4 regions of the Streptomyces sp. NBC_01314 genome follow, and region 1 is predicted to be linked to each of the others. Evidence: riboswitches for the same ligand, from Rfam matches in the RefSeq annotation. Region 1 holds a riboswitch; each other region holds the start of a gene.
The links. A riboswitch is a leader RNA that binds a small molecule or an ion and turns the genes downstream of it on or off. The one in region 1 is predicted to bind cyclic di-AMP.
Positions count from the first base shown of each region.

Region 2: linked by a shared signal. The riboswitch ahead of OG622_RS19295 (C40 family peptidase) and the one ahead of OG622_RS09390 (M23 family metallopeptidase) in region 1 are both predicted to bind cyclic di-AMP.
Region 3: linked by a shared signal. The riboswitch ahead of OG622_RS20255 (transglycosylase SLT domain-containing protein) and the one ahead of OG622_RS09390 (M23 family metallopeptidase) in region 1 are both predicted to bind cyclic di-AMP.
Region 4: linked by a shared signal. The riboswitch ahead of OG622_RS14250 (M23 family metallopeptidase) and the one ahead of OG622_RS09390 (M23 family metallopeptidase) in region 1 are both predicted to bind cyclic di-AMP.

Region 1 covers NZ_CP108394.1:2,109,438-2,113,643, reverse strand. Annotated here, with positions in the region: gene OG622_RS09395 (alpha-galactosidase) at 1-1,293, shown strand, start outside; cyclic di-AMP (ydaO/yuaA leader) riboswitch at 1,596-1,754, shown strand; gene OG622_RS09390 (M23 family metallopeptidase) at 1,759-2,775, shown strand; gene OG622_RS09385 (hypothetical protein) at 3,007-3,840, shown strand; gene OG622_RS09380 (DUF6250 domain-containing protein) at 3,837-4,206, shown strand, end outside.
Region 2 covers NZ_CP108394.1:4,409,786-4,413,991, reverse strand. Annotated here, with positions in the region: gene OG622_RS19300 (hypothetical protein) at 1-366, shown strand, start outside; gene OG622_RS19295 (C40 family peptidase) at 371-1,597, opposite strand; cyclic di-AMP (ydaO/yuaA leader) riboswitch at 1,606-1,779, opposite strand; gene pcrA (DNA helicase PcrA) at 2,021-4,206, shown strand, end outside.
Region 3 covers NZ_CP108394.1:4,619,078-4,623,283, forward strand. Annotated here, with positions in the region: gene OG622_RS20245 (outer membrane lipoprotein carrier protein LolA) at 1-221, opposite strand, end outside; gene OG622_RS20250 (polyprenyl synthetase family protein) at 577-1,587, opposite strand; cyclic di-AMP (ydaO/yuaA leader) riboswitch at 2,233-2,438, shown strand; gene OG622_RS20255 (transglycosylase SLT domain-containing protein) at 2,443-3,186, shown strand; gene OG622_RS20260 (HAD family hydrolase) at 3,313-4,119, opposite strand.
Region 4 covers NZ_CP108394.1:3,219,140-3,223,345, forward strand. Annotated here, with positions in the region: gene OG622_RS14245 (GntR family transcriptional regulator) at 140-844, opposite strand; gene OG622_RS14250 (M23 family metallopeptidase) at 1,058-1,846, opposite strand; cyclic di-AMP (ydaO/yuaA leader) riboswitch at 1,859-2,032, opposite strand; gene OG622_RS14255 (M16 family metallopeptidase) at 2,236-3,624, opposite strand; gene OG622_RS14260 (M16 family metallopeptidase) at 3,621-4,206, opposite strand, start outside.

The DNA.
Region 1 (4,206 bases):
ACGCCCGTCTTCGCCGGCCTGTGGAGCGACGGCGGCCACGGCGGGGCCAGCCGCGCCTGGCACGCGTACCAGCGGACGTACGTCATCCCGGACGCGGACCAGGACCGGCCGGTGCTCTTCAACTCCTGGGAGGCCACCGAGTTCGACATCTCCGAGGAACAGCAGGGGACGCTCGCCCGGCGGGCGGCTGCCATCGGGGTCGAGCTGTTCGTCGTGGACGACGGCTGGTTCGGGGCGCGTACGAGCGACCGGGCCGGCCTCGGCGACTGGACACCCAATCCGGACCGCTTCCCGAAGGGGCTGAAGCCGCTCGCCGACTATGTGCGCACCCTCGGTATGCAGTTCGGCATCTGGGTCGAGCCCGAGATGATCAACCCGGACAGTGAGCTGTACCGGGCGCATCCCGAATGGGCACAGTTCCAACCAGGACGAAAGCGGACGGAGCTGCGTAATCAGCTCGTACTCAACCTCGCGCGCGAGGACGTCCAGGAATACCTCTGGGAACGGCTGGACACACTCCTGTCCAGCGCGCCGATCGACTATGTGAAGTGGGACTTCAATCGCTGCTTCACGGACGCCGGCTGGCCCGGGGAGCCGTACCCGCAGAAGCTGTGGGTGGAGCACGTGCGCGCCTTCTACGCCCTGCTGGACCGGCTGCGTGCCGCGCACCCGGGGGTGGCGTTCGAGTCGTGCTCGGGCGGCGGCGGCCGGATCGACCTCGGGGTGATGGCCCGGACGGATCAGGTGTGGACGTCCGACAACACCGATCCGCTCGACCGGCTCGCCATCCAGCACGGCTTCAGCCAGATCCACCCGGCCCGGACCATGGCCGCGTGGGTCACCGACAGCCCGAACAACCAGCTCAACGGCCGGGTCAGCACGTTGCGGTTCCGCTTCGTCAGCGCCATGGCGGGTGTGCTCGGCGTCGGCGGCGACCTCACCGAGTGGACGGAGGAGGAGCTGGCCGAGGCGGGGAGCTGGGTCGAGCTGTACAAGGAGATCCGGCCGGTCGTGCAGCGAGGGGACCTCTACCGGCTGCGGCCGCCGACAGGCGGACTGAGTGCCGTGCAGTACGTCCACGGCGACGAGATCGTCGTCCTCGCCTGGCTCCAGGCCCAGCACTACGGCGAGGCGCCGGCCCCGCTCCGGCTGCGCGGACTCGACCCGACAGAAACGTACGAGTGCCGCGAAACGGGCGAATCGCATCGAGGTGCCGTGCTGTTGCATCACGGATTGCGGACGGGGCTGCGCGGTGACTTCGATGCGACGGTTATCCGCCTGCGTCGCACTTGAGTGATCTGTCCGAAATACAGCCGTAATTCCAACAAGCCCTGAAATGAGCTCTACTGGCGCGTAGGTGCGTGAGCAGCGTCATATTCGTGACGTTCCGCTGTCGCCATGTGCACGTAATTCGTATGTGCTTGCAGGGCCGTTGGTGAATGCTCAAGACCGGCCTTTTACGGAGTGTAATCGTGAATTGATGTAAGGATCAGGTAGGAAGACGCACAGGAAGTCCCAATAGTTGTCTCTGTGGGCACAAGTCGCTTACGTTCGGCGTCAATCCGGACGGACGCCCAATCCTGCCGCCGACCGGAGCCGCAAACCGACCTGATCCACGGCAGGAGCGGGGGACCCACAGGTATTACCGCCTGTTCCGGTCTCCGGAACGGCTAGGGGTAAAGCCGTGCGCAAGCACGGCCGGACATCTCCAGTCCGCACCCGACAGCTCACCTCGCAGGCGCCGGAGAGGAATGCACCATGCCCGCGAAGGGTAAGCACCGCCGTCCGAAGTCCCAACGTCTCACCCGCTCGATCGCCGCCGCCGGGACCGGTGGCGCGGCGCTCGCGCTGCCGCTGATCGGAGCTGCCGGCGCCCACGCCGCGACCCCGACGGCCGCCGTTTCCGGTGCGTCCGAGAAGACGGCCACGATCGCCACCGAGAAGGCCGTGGCCGAGGCCGGCGCACGGTTCGAGCAGGCAGAGAAGGCCGCGCAGGCGGAGAAGAGCGCCACCAAGAAGGCGGCGACGAAGACCTATTCGGTGAAGGTCGGCGACTACCTCGCGAAGATCGCGGACGAGCAGGACGTCGAGGGGGGCTGGAAGCAGCTCTACTCGGACAACCGCGAGGCGGTCGGCTCCGACCCCTCGCTCATCCACCCGGGCCTCAGGCTCAGCATCGGTGGCCAGGCCGCGTCGGGCGGTACGTCGCAGTCGTCGACGAAGCCCCAGCTGTCGCAGTCCTCGAAGTCGTCGAAGTCCGCCGAGTCGTCCGAGTCGTCGAAGCCCTCAGGCTCGTCGACGCAGGAGTCGAAGGACACGCAGGCGTCGACCTCCACGTCGAACGGCCAGTCCTCGTCGTCCAGCAGCTCCGGCTTCAGCCTGCCCCTCCAGGGCGCCACCATCGGCACCGCGTACAAGACCGCGGGCAGCATGTGGTCCAGCGGCTACCACACGGGCGTCGACTTCGTCGCCCCGACCGGGACCACCCTCAAGGCCGTGGGCGCGGGCACCGTCGTCTCCGCCGGCTGGGGCGGCGCGTACGGCAACCAGGTCGTCATCAAGCTCGCCGACGGCTACTACGCCCAGTACGCCCACCTGTCCTCGATCTCCGTCTCCGCGGGGCAGTCCGTGAGCGGCGGCCAGCAGATCGGCCTCTCGGGCGCGACCGGCAACGTCACCGGGCCGCACCTCCACTTCGAGATCCGCACCACCCCCGACTACGGCTCGGACATCGACCCGCTGGCCTACCTCCGCTCGAAGGGCGTCAGCGTCTGAGGCTCCGCCGCCCGACCGCGCCGAAGGCCGGCCCCCGTGACCAGGGGGCCGGCCTTCGGCGTTCCTGGAGGGCCGGCCCTCCTCCGCGTCGGCTGCTCTCGTTCCGGCCCGCGGCGATGCGCGATCACCGTATTGCGGTCTTGTGGCATGGCTGATCGAAGACTCGACAGGGGTGCGCGTGTGCGGACACAGTGATCTCTGTAAGCGCTTTCTGTGTCTTCGGAGGTCTCCGTGTCCGGCGTCGACCGACGCACTGCCGTCGAAAGCCGCGTCCTCGTGAGCGGCGCGTTGGCCGTGGGGCTTCCAGCCGGGGCCTTTCCGCCCGCGCTCGCCTCCAATGAGCCGGGCCTGGTGCGTCCCGATGGCCGACGGCTCGTCCACGAGGGGCACGGGAGCCGCACCGTCGAGGCCGCCGTCACCGTCAACTCCGGCTCCCGGCCGCGCTTCCGCTTCACCGGTGGCAGCGTCCGCGCCCCGTTCGACGTCACGTCCGTCACCTCGCCCGCGCAGATCCACGTGTCGGTGGACGGCGGCCCGAAACGGCTGTACGCCGTCGACCGGAGCGGCCTCGACCGGAGCGGCCTCGCGCCCGGCGCGCGCGTCTGCAACGTCCAGGACGGCAAGGTCGCCACGACCACCCCTGGCGTCGACTTCTCCATCCGGTGGGACGGCGACAGGGGTTCGGAACTCCTGGACCACACCCACGTCTCCGAGTGGGACCCGGCGACGGAGTCCGGCACGAAGACCTGCGACCCGGCCGGTGTCGACTCCGCGGCCCGCGACGCGACCCCGTTCTACGACGGCGACATCGTCGGCGACCGGCGCGAGGAGACCCTCGCCGAGACCGCCGACCACACAGCCATGCGGCTCTGCACCACCACCGAACCGACGAGGACCCGCGACCACCCGCTCGCCCACAACGCCGCGTACCGGCTGGGCCGGACCGTCCGCGGCCACCTCCAGTCGACGTACACGGACCACCGCCTCGGCTCCGAGACCCGCCGGATACCGCGGCCCGCCATCGCCCGCACTTCCCGTACGGCACCAACACAAGGAGCGTCATGACCACCCGTAGAGCTTTCGGAGCCATCGCCGCCGGTGCCGCCCTCGTGGCGTTCGGTCCGGCGGGGGCGGTGTCCGCGAACGCGCGTCGGCGTCGCGGTCGGCTGATCGCCGCCGACGACTTCCGGCACGGTCTCGGGCAGTGGGCCGTGGAACTGGAGAGGGGCGGCGCGGTCACGGCCTCGCGCGGTGTGCTGGACGTCGACGTGCCGGCCGGGGCCACGGTCTGGTTCAGGCGGAAGCTGGAAGGGCCGTACGTCGCCGAGTACACGGCCACGCCGGTTTCCGCGGGCGGGGTCAACGACCGGGTTTCCGACCTCAACAACTTCTGGAACGCCGTCGATGCGCGGTCGCCCGGTGATCTTTTCG
Region 2 (4,206 bases), 2.3 Mb from region 1:
CTCGGTGGAGACGGGGCCCGGGAGGCCCTGCGCTGGATGGCCGGGGCCTCCCAGGCGCCCGTGCTCCCCGACAACTGGGAGCGGTTGATCCGCCGGGCGCCCGACCTGTCGACCACGGCCGAGTACGGGACGGTGCGCGCCGTGGAACAGGTCCGGGCCTACCGGTACCTCGGCGCGACTGTGCTGCGCACCTGCACCGGACCCGCCGCCGACACCGCCCTCACCCACCTGTGGGAGACCTCCCCCGAGTGGCTGGACCGGCCGGCACCCGCCCGCGCGCAGCCGGCGACCGAGCCCGAGGTGGCGTGGGCGGCGGTGCACCAGTTCCGTGAGGGGGTACGAGGGCTGGAGCCGCTGGTGCTGTGAGGGTCTACGCCGGCCGCACCACGCTGTGGATCGACGACTCCCCGTCGGAGAAGACCGACTCCTCGCGGACGTACGCTCCCGGCTTCGGGGAATGGATCATCATGCCGTTGCCGATGTAGAGGCCGACGTGGCCGATGTTGTCGTAGAAGAAGACGAGGTCGCCCGGTCTGGCGTTGGCGAGGGAGACGGTCGCGCCCGCGGTGGCCTGCTCGTAGGTGGCACGGGGGAGGTCGACGCCGGCGGCCTTCCAGGCGGCCTGGGTGAGGCCGGAGCCGTCGTAGGAGCCGGGGCCGGTGGCGCCCCAGACGTACGGCTTGCCGATCTGCGCGCGGGCGAAGGCGAGGGCCTTGGCGGCCTTCGAGGCGTAGGTGGAGTCCTCGGCCGGGGCGGTCGTCCTGACGGCGGTGCCGGTGGACGTCTCGGTGCCGGAGGAGGCCTCCTCCCGGGTTCCCTGGCCTCCCTGGGTGCCCTGAGCTTCCTGGGTCTCCTGAGTCTCCTGGGCTGCCTGGGGCGCCGTCTGTGCCGCCTGCTGCCGCGCGAGTTCCTCGGCGGCCTCGCGGTCGGCCTCCTCCTGCTCGCGCTGTTCGATCGCGGCGAGCCGGGCCTTCTCCTCGGTGGTGAGGGTGGAGAGCAGGGTGCGGGCCACGGCGAGCTTCGCCTGGACCTTGGCCTTGCTGCTCTTGAGGGTGTTCTGTGACTCGGTGAGCTGTTCGAGGCTGTCGCTCGCCCCCTGACGCTGCTCCGTCGACTCGGCCTGCTGGGTGACGTACGTGTTGTCGACGGCGTCCTGCCGGCGATCGGTCAACCGGTCCGTCAGCTGGTTCTGGTCGAGGTAGCCCTGCGGGTCGTCCGCCAGGAGCGGCGAGGCCTGGTCGGGGGCGGCGGCGCCCGCGAGGTACTGGGCCGCGGCGGACGAACCGAGTTCCCCCGGCGCCCCGTCGGGTTTCCCCGTGCGCTTGGCGACCCCGTCGGGGAGGGTGTCGACCTGTTTCTTCGGCCTGGTCGTCCTCTCCTTGGCCGCGCTGTAGTTCTCGGTCGCCGAACCGGCCTTGCGGTAGAGGTCGTCGACCTTCTTCTCGACTTCCTCCAGGCTCGGCTTGTCGTCGGTCGAGGGCGCGGCGGCGGCCGTCTGGGAGAGCAGGGCCACGGAGGTGAGGGCGGCCGTGGCGAGAGCGGGGGTGCGTATGCCCGCGCGCGTTCCGGCCGGACGCGGCTTGCGGTGCGGCGCCATGGTTCGGCGTCTCCTTCCGTTGTCCGCCTACCGGGTTAGCTGTCGGGTTCGGGCGCAAGCTTCGGAAGGTTTGCCCTACGACCCTTGCCGCGTGCGGCGGTCGGGTCGATTCACCCCAGAGATCGGTGGGTCCCCGGCTCCGGCGGCCTCGGGAGGCATACCGGACTCGGCGGAGGCTGTGCGGCCCGGCGACGTTCGCCGGTTGGGTCGTACGGCCCTAAGGAAAAAGCTAGCCAACTCGTGTGGCCCGTGTGAAGGTTGATGTGCGATATGCCCGATACGTTTTCGTGACCTTAGCCTCTTCGGCGCGACAAGCGGTACGCTCGATGGCTCACCGTCGCACGGCGGTCGCGGTGAGTGTCGGGTGCGGACTTCCCGGGGCGGCCTCTCGCTGTCAGTGGGGGCGCCTAGACTCGGAGAGCGATGAGCAGCCTCTTTGACGACAGCTTCCTGGCGGACCTCCAGGCCCCTCGCGGCCACGCGGAGGAACCCCCGCCGCCGCCCGAGGACGATCACGTACCGGAGCCGCTTCCGGACGATCTGTTCGGTGGGAAGTTCGACGCGCCTCCGGACCGGGACGCCTACTACCGCGACGGCGCCCCCCGCCCGGCGATCGACGCGGCGGCGCTCCTGGACGGGCTGAACGAGAACCAGCGCGCGGCCGTGGTCCACGCGGGCTCGCCCCTGCTCATCGTGGCCGGTGCCGGCTCCGGCAAGACCCGGGTGCTCACCCACCGCATCGCGCATCTGCTCGGCGAGCGGCAGGTCCACCCGGGCCAGATCCTCGCGATCACCTTCACCAACAAGGCCGCGGGCGAGATGAAGGAGCGCGTCGAGCACCTCGTCGGACCGCGCGCCAACGCGATGTGGGTCATGACCTTCCACAGCGCGTGCGTACGGATCCTGAGGCGCGAGTCGAAGAGACTCGGCTTCACGTCCTCCTTCTCGATCTACGACGCGGCCGACAGCAAGCGGCTGATGGCGCTCGTCTGCCGTGACCTGGACCTCGATCCCAAGCGCTTCCCGCCCAAGTCCTTCAGCGCCAAGATCTCGAACCTGAAGAACGAGCTGATCGACGAGGAGGACTTCGCCGCCCAGGCCTCCGACGGTTTCGAGAAGACCCTCGCGCAGGCCTACGCGCTCTACCAGTCCCGCCTCCGCGAGGCGAACGCGCTCGACTTCGACGACCTGATCATGACGACGGTCAATCTGCTGCGTGCCTTCCCGGACGTCGCCGAGCACTACCACCGCCGCTTCCGGCATGTGCTCGTCGACGAGTACCAGGACACCAACCACGCCCAGTACGCCCTGGTCAGAGAGCTGGTCGGTACCTCCGAGCACCCCGTTGGCGTACCGCCCGCCGAGTGGGACGTACCCCCCGCCGAGCTCTGCGTCGTGGGTGACGCGGACCAGTCGATCTACGCGTTCCGCGGCGCGACCATCCGGAACATCCTCCAGTTCGAGGAGGACTACCCGGACGCGACGACGATCCTGCTGGAGCAGAACTACCGCTCCACCCAGACCATCCTGAGCGCGGCCAACGCCGTCATCGAGCGCAACGAGTCCCGCCGCCCCAAGAACCTGTGGACGAACGCGGGCGCGGGTGCGCAGATCACCGGCTATGTCGCCGACACCGAGCACGACGAGGCCCAGTTCGTCGCCGACGAGATAGACCGACTGACGGACGCGGGCGACGCGAAGGCCGGCGACGTCGCCGTCTTCTACCGGACGAACGCCCAGTCCCGAGTCTTCGAAGAGATCTTCATCCGCGTCGGCCTGCCCTACAAGGTCGTCGGCGGTGTCCGCTTCTACGAGCGCAAGGAGGTCCGGGACGTCCTCGCGTACCTGCGCGTTCTCGCCAACCCGGAGGACTCTGTCCCGCTGCGCCGCATCCTCAACGTGCCCAAGCGCGGCATCGGCGACCGCGCCGAGGCCATGATCGACGCTCTCTCGCAGCGCGAGAAGATCAGCTTCCCGCAGGCCTTGAAGCGCGTCGACGAGGCGTACGGCATGGCGGCCCGGTCGACGAACGCCGTCAAGCGGTTCAACACGCTGATGGAGGACCTGCGGACCGTCGTCGAGTCCGGCGCCGGACCGGCCACCATCCTGGAGGCGGTCCTCGAACGCACCGGCTACCTGGCCGAGTTGCAGGCGTCGACCGACCCGCAGGACGAGACCCGCATCGAGAACCTCCAGGAACTCGCCGCCGTGGCACTGGAGTTCGAGCAGGAGTCCGGGGCCGCGGAAGGTGAGGGCGAGGCGGCGGCCGCGACTCCCGTCGGGCTCCCCGCCTTCCTGGAGCGGGTGGCGCTGGTCGCCGACTCCGACCAGATCCCGGACGACGAGGAGGACGGCTCGGGCGTCATCACGCTCATGACCCTCCACACCGCCAAGGGCCTGGAGTTCCCGGTCGTCTTCCTGACCGGCATGGAGGACGGCGTCTTCCCGCACATGCGCGCCCTCGGCCAGGCCAAGGAACTGGAGGAGGAGCGTCGCCTCGCGTACGTCGGCATCACCCGCGCGCGTGAACGGCTGTACCTCACCCGGTCCTCGCTCCGCAGCGCCTGGGGCCAGCCCTCGTACAACCCGCCGTCCCGCTTCCTGGAGGA
Region 3 (4,206 bases), 2.5 Mb from region 1:
TCGATGAGTTCCTGCGCGCTGATCTTCGGCAGATCGGGGTCGCCGGAGCCGGCGAAGGCCGGGACGAGCCCGATGGTCGCGGCGGCCACGCCCAGCACGGTGACCGGGACGACGTACCGCGCGGCCTTGCGTCGCCGTGCCGAGCGCATCTCCTCGGCCTCGGCCGCGAGCGCGGCGGCGTCGCCGGACCGGGTGCTGTCGTCGGTTTCGTACGGTGCCATGTGTGCCTTACCTCCGTCGTCGGCGGCGGCGTCTACTCGGAGCCGCCATTCTCACCCGAATCGGTGAGGAGTGGTGATACCCATCTGACCAAATCGGCGGACGGGAATCGTCAGACTCGGGACTCAACTCCGTGTACTGCTACGGGATGACATGGCGACCCGCACGGGATGACATGGCGAGGCGGCGCATCCCCGCACCCCGTAGGGGTCGTCAGGGATGGCGCCGCCGGTCGAACGCACGCGCTAGCGGTGGATGGGTGTGGTCCGGCCTCGTCATCCCGTACGGGACGTGGTCCGCCTCGTACGGGACGTGGGCAGTCCGGGGCCGGGGGTGGCAGTCCGGGGCCGGCGGTGGCTAACCGGCGCGGTGCACCACCGCGTCGCACAGCTCCACCAGTGCCGCCTTCGCGTCGCACTCCGGGAGCGGTGCCAGGACGGCCCGCGCCTCCTCCGCGTAGCGGACCGTGTCACGGCGGGCCTGCTCAAGGGCGGGGTGGACGCGCAGCCGGGCCAGCGCCTCGGCGTGGCGGGCGTCGTCGGTGAGGTCGGAGTCGAGCAGTTCGCACAGGGCGATGTCGTCCGGCAGCCCCAGCCGCCCCGCGCGCTCACGCAGCCGCAGCACCGGCATGGTCGGCACACCCTCACGGAGATCCGTGCCGGGCGTCTTGCCGGACTCGTGCGTGTCGGAGGCGATGTCGAGGACGTCGTCCGCGAGCTGGAAGGCGACACCGAGCCGCTCCCCGTACTGGGTCAGCACGTCGACCACGGTCTCGTCGGCGCCCGCCATCAGCGCGCCGAGCCGCCCGGCGACCGCGACCAGCGACCCGGTCTTGCCGCCCAGCACGTCGAGGTAGTGGTCGATCGGGTCGCGTCCGTCGCGCGGCCCGGCGGTCTCCAGGATCTGCCCGGTGACCAGCCGCTCGAAGGCCTCGGCCTGGATGCGGACGGCGTCGGGACCGAGGTCGGCGAGGACGTGCGAGGCGCGGGCGAAGAGGAAGTCACCGGTCAGCACGGCCAGGGAGTTGTCCCAGCGGGCGTTGGCGCTCGGCACGCCCCGGCGCACCTCGGCCTCGTCCATCACGTCGTCGTGGTACAGCGTGGCGAGATGCGTCAGCTCGACCACCACCGCCGAGGGCACGACACCCGGCGCGTACGGGTCGCCGAACTGCGCCGCGAGCATCACCAGCAGCGGCCGGAATCGCTTGCCGCCCGCGCGCAGCAGGTGCTGGGCGGCCTCCTGGATGAACGGGACCCCGCTCTTGGTCGCCTCCAGCAGACCCTCCTCGACGGCCGCCATTCCGGCCTGGACATCGGCTTCGAGAGCCTGGTCCCGCGCGCTCAGCCCAAACGGCTCGACGACGGTCACGAGGGTTCTCCTGTCTGCTGACGTCTGATGACGGTCACACGGTCGGTCTAGGTCGCTCTCACAGTCGATGACAAAGTCTGTCGATCTGTCGCTGTCATCACCCGAGTCAGCGTATCCGGTCACCTTTCGATCACCACGAGCGCCCACGGCTTCGCCCCGGGTGGTATGGACCGCACTCCCCATATTCTTGATCAACTGGTCCGCGCCGATATTCACCGACGCGCGTGCCGCCCCGGCCTCGACGACCCGCCCCGGGTACCCGCCGCTCCCCCGGAGACGCCCACGTGCTGCCCGGCCGGGCGAATCCGTGCTCGCAGGCCCACCGCTTTCCACCCATATGCACCACTTCACTCCAGCCCGAGTTGACCTATTTGCCGCTTACTCGACACTTCACCCGACTTCTCCCGTGAGTTGGGTCACGGGCATCCCGCGCGGCGCCCTCACTCCATGCCGCCGACTTTCCCTTTGCGGTAGGCAAGTTGAGCCATGAACAGCACCCCGACAGCAAGGGCGAAACGCGGCAAACTCAAGGTCAACTGGATCAAAGCGCCAAACCGGGACTTGTTCCCTTCGTGTGCTCTCGCATACGTTCACACCTCGTCCGGACGGACCGCCGAATCCTGCCGCCGCCCCGGACCCCCCACCCATCACCACTCATCCACGCACGGCAGGAGCGGGGGACCCAGGTAAGCCGTCGGTCCGATTTTCCCCATTCGGACCGGCTTGGGGTAAAGCCACGCGCAGTACGCCCGGCGGACGCCGCACGCACAGCGACCGCCGGGACGACACGCACGGCCGGGCATCTCCAGCCCGAACCCGACAGCTCACCCCGTAGGCGACGGAGAGGAATCCGCCATGCTCGCACGAGGCAAACACCGCCGCCCCAAAAGCAACGCGCTGACCCGCGGCCTCGTCGCCGCCGGAACGGGCGGGGCCGCACTGGCCCTCCCGCTCACGGCCGCCACGACCGCGAACGCCGCCGCCCCGACCCAGGCCGCCACCTCCGTACAGTCGGTTCCACAGTCCGCGCCGGCCGTGGCCCTGCCCAAGCCCACGACGTACACCGTGGCCTCCGGTGACACGCTCTCCTCCATCTCGCGCAAGCACCACACCAAGGGCGGCTGGCAGCGGCTCTACAAGAACAACCGCGCGGCCATCGGCGACAACCCGGCACTGATCCGGCCGGGCCTGAAGCTGAAGCTGAACGCGACGAAGCCCTCCACGGCGCAGAAGGCGTCGACGGCCTCCACGGCCACACAGGCGTCGGTCAAGACGTACGCGAACAACCTCGACGGCTGGATCCGCGAGTCGCTGGACATCATGGCGCAAAAGGGAATTCCCGGGACGTACGACGGGATCTACCGCAACATCATCCGTGAGTCGTCGGGCAACCCGCAGGCCATCAACAACTGGGACTCCAACGCCGCCGCGGGCATCCCGTCGAAGGGCCTCCTCCAGGTCATCGACCCGACCTTCGCCGCGTACCACGTCTCCGGCACCGTGTACGACCCCTACGACCCGGTCGCGAACATCACGGCGGCGTGCAACTACGCCGCCGCGAGGTACGGCTCGATCGACAACGTCTTCGGCGCGTACTAAGCCCTCCAGCTCCACCTTCTCCACCTGCTCCACCTTCTTCACTCTGTTCCCCTGGGCCGGCGGGCCCAGGGGAACAGGCATGTGCGGGAAGAGCCGTTCACGGAAGGGCGGTGCACGGCAGAGCCTTCACGGGAAGAGCCTCTCCAGCACCACCGCGATGCCGTCGTCCTCGTTGGAGAGGGTCACCTCGTCGGCGACGGCCTTGAGTTCGGGGTGGGCGTTGGCCATGGCGACCCCGTGCGCGGCCCAGTCGAACATCGGGATGTCGTTGGGCATGTCACCGAAGGCGATGGTCCGGTCCGGGGTCAGTCCGAGATGGTCGGCGGCCAGGGCGAGGCCCGTCGCCTTGGTGATGCCGCATGGCTGGAGTTCGACGGTGCCGGGACCCGACATGGTGACCGTCGCCAGCGACCCGACCGCCATCCGCGCCGCCGAGGCCAACTCGTCGTCGGACAGATAGGGATGGCGCAGCAGCACCTTGCTGATCGGCTCGCACCACAGGTCGTCCCGGCGCGGCACCCGTACGGCGGGCAGCGTGGGGTGCGGCATGAGGTAGCCCGGCTCGATCAGGGTGAGGCCGTCGACCCCGTCCTGGTCGACGGCGGCGTACACCTGTCCGACCTCCGCCTCGATCTTGCCGAGCGCGGTCTCGGCGAGTTCCCGGTCCAGGGTGACGGACCAGAGCAGCCGGTCCGCGCCGGTGTCGTACAACTGCGCGCCCTGTCCGCACACCGCGAGCCCCCTGCTGCCGAGGTCCTCCAGCAGTGGTCGCACTCTCGGTGCCGGCCGTCCCGTCACCACGAGGTGCTGAGCACCGGCCCTCGTGGCCCGCGCCAGCGCGGCGAGGGACCGGTCGGAGAGCGTGTCGTCACTGCGCAGGAGCGTTCCGTCCAGGTCAGTGGCGATGAGTGAATATGCGGTGGGTGCGGCCATGATCAGAGAATACGGATGCGGCGCCCCATCGGTTCGACGCGAACCGGACGACGTCCGGCATCCCGACCGCCCCACGACGCCCCTACG
Region 4 (4,206 bases), 1.1 Mb from region 1:
GAAAGGCCACCCGCACACACACCGAAGGGCTCGTCCGATTTATCGGGCGGGCCCTTCGCTTTTTCGTCCCGTTTTCGTTCCGCGGGCAGCGGAAAAAATGCCCCGCGGAATTCTTCCTTCTTTGTATACGGCTCCCGTGTTAATGCCGCAGGCTCGGCGTGTTTACGGAATGTTGCGAAGTCCTCACACGCTCCGGGCGTTCCGTCCCGCCGGCCCCGCCCGGAAATCGGAGCCGGTGCACGGCGGTGGCGCGCTCGGTGTGCAGGGACGTGATCGTCCGGGCCCGGTCGCTGTCGCCGCGCGCGACGGCGTCCACGATGCCGCCGTGCTCCGCCCAGGACTCCACGGGGTTGGCGGGTGCCTCGACCGCGTACATCCAGGCGATCTTGTGCCGCAGCTGGGCGAGCGTCGAGGTCAGGGCGGGGCTGCCGGACGCCTGTGCGAGCGTCTCGTGGAACCAGCCGCCCAGGGAGCGCAGATCCTCGCTGGTGCCCCTCCTGGCCCGCTCCTGGCCCAGCCTGACCAGGCCGCGCAACACTTTGAGGTGCGCCTCCGTGCGGCGCTGGGCGGCGCGGGCGGCGCCCAGCGGCTCCAGCAGCATGCGCATCTCCAGCAGGTCGGCGGCCTCCAGTTCGGTCGGCTCGGCGACGCACGCGCCCGCGTGCCGGCGGGTCACCACGAAGCCCTCGGCCTCCAGCGTGCGCAGCGCCTCGCGCACGGGGACCCGGCTGACGCCGTACCGGCGGGCGAGCAGTTCCTCGGTGAGACGGCTGCCGCGCTCGTAGACACCCGCGACGATGTCATCACGGATCGCCGTGCATACCGAGTGCGCCGGAATACGCATACCGACCTCCGCCTTAATCCCCGTGAAACGTCGATAGTTGACGTGTGTTCCAGCGACTCTATTGCAGCGGGCCGGAATTTCCGATGGCAGGCCGGAATCCAGGGATATTTTTTGGACAGGAGGTACGTCACAACGCGAAAAGCCCCGGCTCGGTGAGCCGGGGCCTTCGGGGAAGCGTGGAGCGTCGCGCCGGAGTGCGCCGCGCGAGTTGCGTCAGACGTTCACGCCGTGCGAGCGCAGGTAGGCGACAGGGTCGATGTCCGAGCCGTACTCGGCCGTCGTCCGGGCCTCGAAGTGCAGATGCGGGCCGGTGACGTTGCCGGTCGCCCCGGAGAGGCCGATCTGCTGGCCGGGGGTGACCGTCTGGCCGACGGAGACGCCGATGGACGACAGGTGGCCGTACTGGGTGTACGTGCCGTCGGTCATCTTGATGACGATGTTGTTGCCGTACGCGCCGCCCCAGCCCGCCTCCACGACGGTGCCGGAGCCGACCGCCAGGACGGACGTGCCGGTGGCGGCGTGGAAGTCGACGCCGGTGTGGCTGCCGGAGGACCAGACGGCGCCGCCGGCCTTGTAGCCGGTGGAGATGTACGAGCCGCTGATGGGGGAGACATAGGTGTTGAGGCGCTCGCGCTCGGCCGCACGGGCGGCACGGGCCTTGATCTCCTCGCGCTCCTTGGCGACGGCACGTTCCTGCTCGGCCTTCTCGGCGGCGGCCTTCCTGGCCTCCTCCTGTGCCTTCTTCTTGACCGCGGCCACCTCGGCGGCCTGCTGCTGGGCGGCGGCCTGGGCGTCCACCTGGTCGGCGACCGTGTCGCCGAGCACGATGATCTGGTTCAGGCCGGTCTGCTCGACTGCGGGCTCCTCCGCGGCGAGCGCGGGGGCGGCCAGGGTGCCGATGACACCGGTGGTGGTGAGAGCGGCGACGCCCACGTTCCTCGTGGTCGTGCGCTGTACACGGCCGGGGCGGCGGTGCTTCCCGGGGGCGCGGGTGAACGCCATGAAGTGGGTGGTCCTTTCCTTCCCTCTCGCCTACCGGGTTAGCTGACGGGTTCGGAGCAGGAAGGTCTCCTACGGCCACCCCTCGTTTCGCGTGGCTCGCGAAGGGCACCCGATTCACCCCAGGGACTTCGGTGGGTCCCCGGCTCCCCTGGCTCGCGCCATGCGGGGACTCGGCGATGACTGTCCGGTGCCGCGGCTGCGGCGAACTTCTGACGAACAGCCGGACCGACGCTAAGTGGGCCGCCTTCGAAATAACAAACGGATCACAGGATTTGTTAAGTACGCCACAGGTCAGACACGCAACCTCCGCCATCAATACGGACAAACGTGGGCCCTGGTGACTCTTCAGTCACCAGGGCCCCACAGGCGCGCGTCTTTTCGTCCGGTTCCTACTCGGCCGGTACGACGGTGACTTCACCGATTCCGAGGGCCCTGACCGGCTCCTCGATCTGCGCGGCGTCCCCGACGAGCACGGTCACCAGACGGTCCACCGGGAAGGCGCTCACGACGGCCGCGGTGGCCTCCACCGTGCCGGTGGCGGCGAGTTGGCGGTAAAGCGTCGACTGGTAGTCGTCCGGCAGGTGCTGCTCGACCTGGTCGGCCAGCGTGTTCGCCACGGCCGCGGCGGTCTCGAACTTGAGGGGGGCGACCCCGACGAGGTTCTGCACGGCGACGTCACGCTCGGTGTCGGTCAACCCCTCGGCGGCCAGCGTGCGCAGCACGGTCCACAGGTCGTCGAGCGCCGGACCGGTGTTGGGTGTGTCGACGGAGCCGCTGATGGCGAGCATCGCCGTGCCCGAGCCGTCGGGCGCGGAACGCAGCACCTGGCCGAACGCGCGCACCCCGTAGGTGTAGCCCTTCTCCTCGCGCAGGACCCGGTCCAGACGGGAGGTGAGGGTGCCACCGAGGCAGTAGGTGCCGAGCACCTGGGCGGGCCACACACGGTCGTGCCGGTCGGCGCCCACCCGGCCGATGAGCAACTGGGTCTGTACGGAGCCGGGGCGGTCCACGATGATCACCCGCCCGGTGTCGTCGGCGCTCACCGACGGCACGGTGCTCGGCTTGGCCGCGGAGCCGGTCCAGGCGCCCAGGGTCTCGCCGAGCAGCGTGTCGAGGTCGACCCCGGTGAGGTCGCCGACCACCACGGCGGTGGCTGTCGCGGGGCGTACGTGCCGCTCGTAGAAGGCGCGTACGGCCGCGGAGTCGATGCCCTCCACGGTCTCCTCGGTGCCCTGGCGGGGCCGCGACATGCGGGACGTGGCCGGGAACAGCTGCCTGTAGAGCTCCTTGGCGGCCCGGCGGCCCGGGTTGGCGGTCTCGTGCGGGATCTCGTCGAGCCGGTTGGCCACCAGCCGCTCGATCTCGCTGTCCTCGAACGCGGGTGCCCGCAGCGCGTCGGCGAGCAGCCCGAGGGCTTTCTCCAGCCGTGACACGGGCACTTCGAGGGACAGGCGTACGCAGGGGTGGTCGGCGTGCGAGTCCAGGGTGGCGCCGCAGCGCTCCAGCTCGGCGGCGAACTCCTCGGCCGTGTGCTTGTCGGTGCCCTCGGAGAACGCCCTGGTCATGATGGTGGCGACGCCGTCGAGGCCGGTCGGCTCGGCGTCCAGGGGCGCGTCGAGGATGACCTCGACGGCGACGACCTGCTGGCCGGGGCGGTGACAGTGGAGCACGGTCAGGCCGTTGTCCAGGGTGCCGCGCTCGGGTGCCGGGAACGCCCAGGGCCTGGCGTCGCCGGCCTGGGGCTGCGGGTGGAAGTCCATGGTCGCGAGCTCGGTCACTTCGCCGACTCCTCGTTCTCGTCGGTGGTTTCGACGGCGTCCGCCTCGGCGGCTTCCTCTTCGGCGCCCTCTTCGCCGGCGACGGGCTCGTACACGAGCACTGCGCGGTTGTCGGGCCTGAGGCGCGCCTTGGCGATCTCCTGGACCTCGTCGGCCGTCACTTCGAGGACACGGTCGACGGCGGTGAGGGCGAGCTTCGGGTCGCCGAACAGGACCGCGTACCGGCACAGTTCGTCGGCGCGGCCCGAGACCGTGCCGAGCCGGTCCAGCCACTCGCGCTCCAGCTGGGCCTGGGCGCGCTCCATCTCCTCCGCCGTGGGGCCCTCCGCGGCGAACCGGGCGAGTTCCTCGTCGACGGCGGCCTCGATGACGGGCACCTCGACGTCACCGGAGGTCTTCACGTCCATCCACGCCACGGAGGGCGCGCCGGCCAGCCGCAGCAGGCCGAACCCGGCCGTCACGGCCGTACGGTCACGCCGTACGAGCCGGTTGTAGAGGCGGGACGACTCGCCGCCGCCGAGGATCGTGAGCGCCAGGTCGGCCGCGTCGCACGCGCGCGTGCCGTCCTCCGGCAGCCGGTAG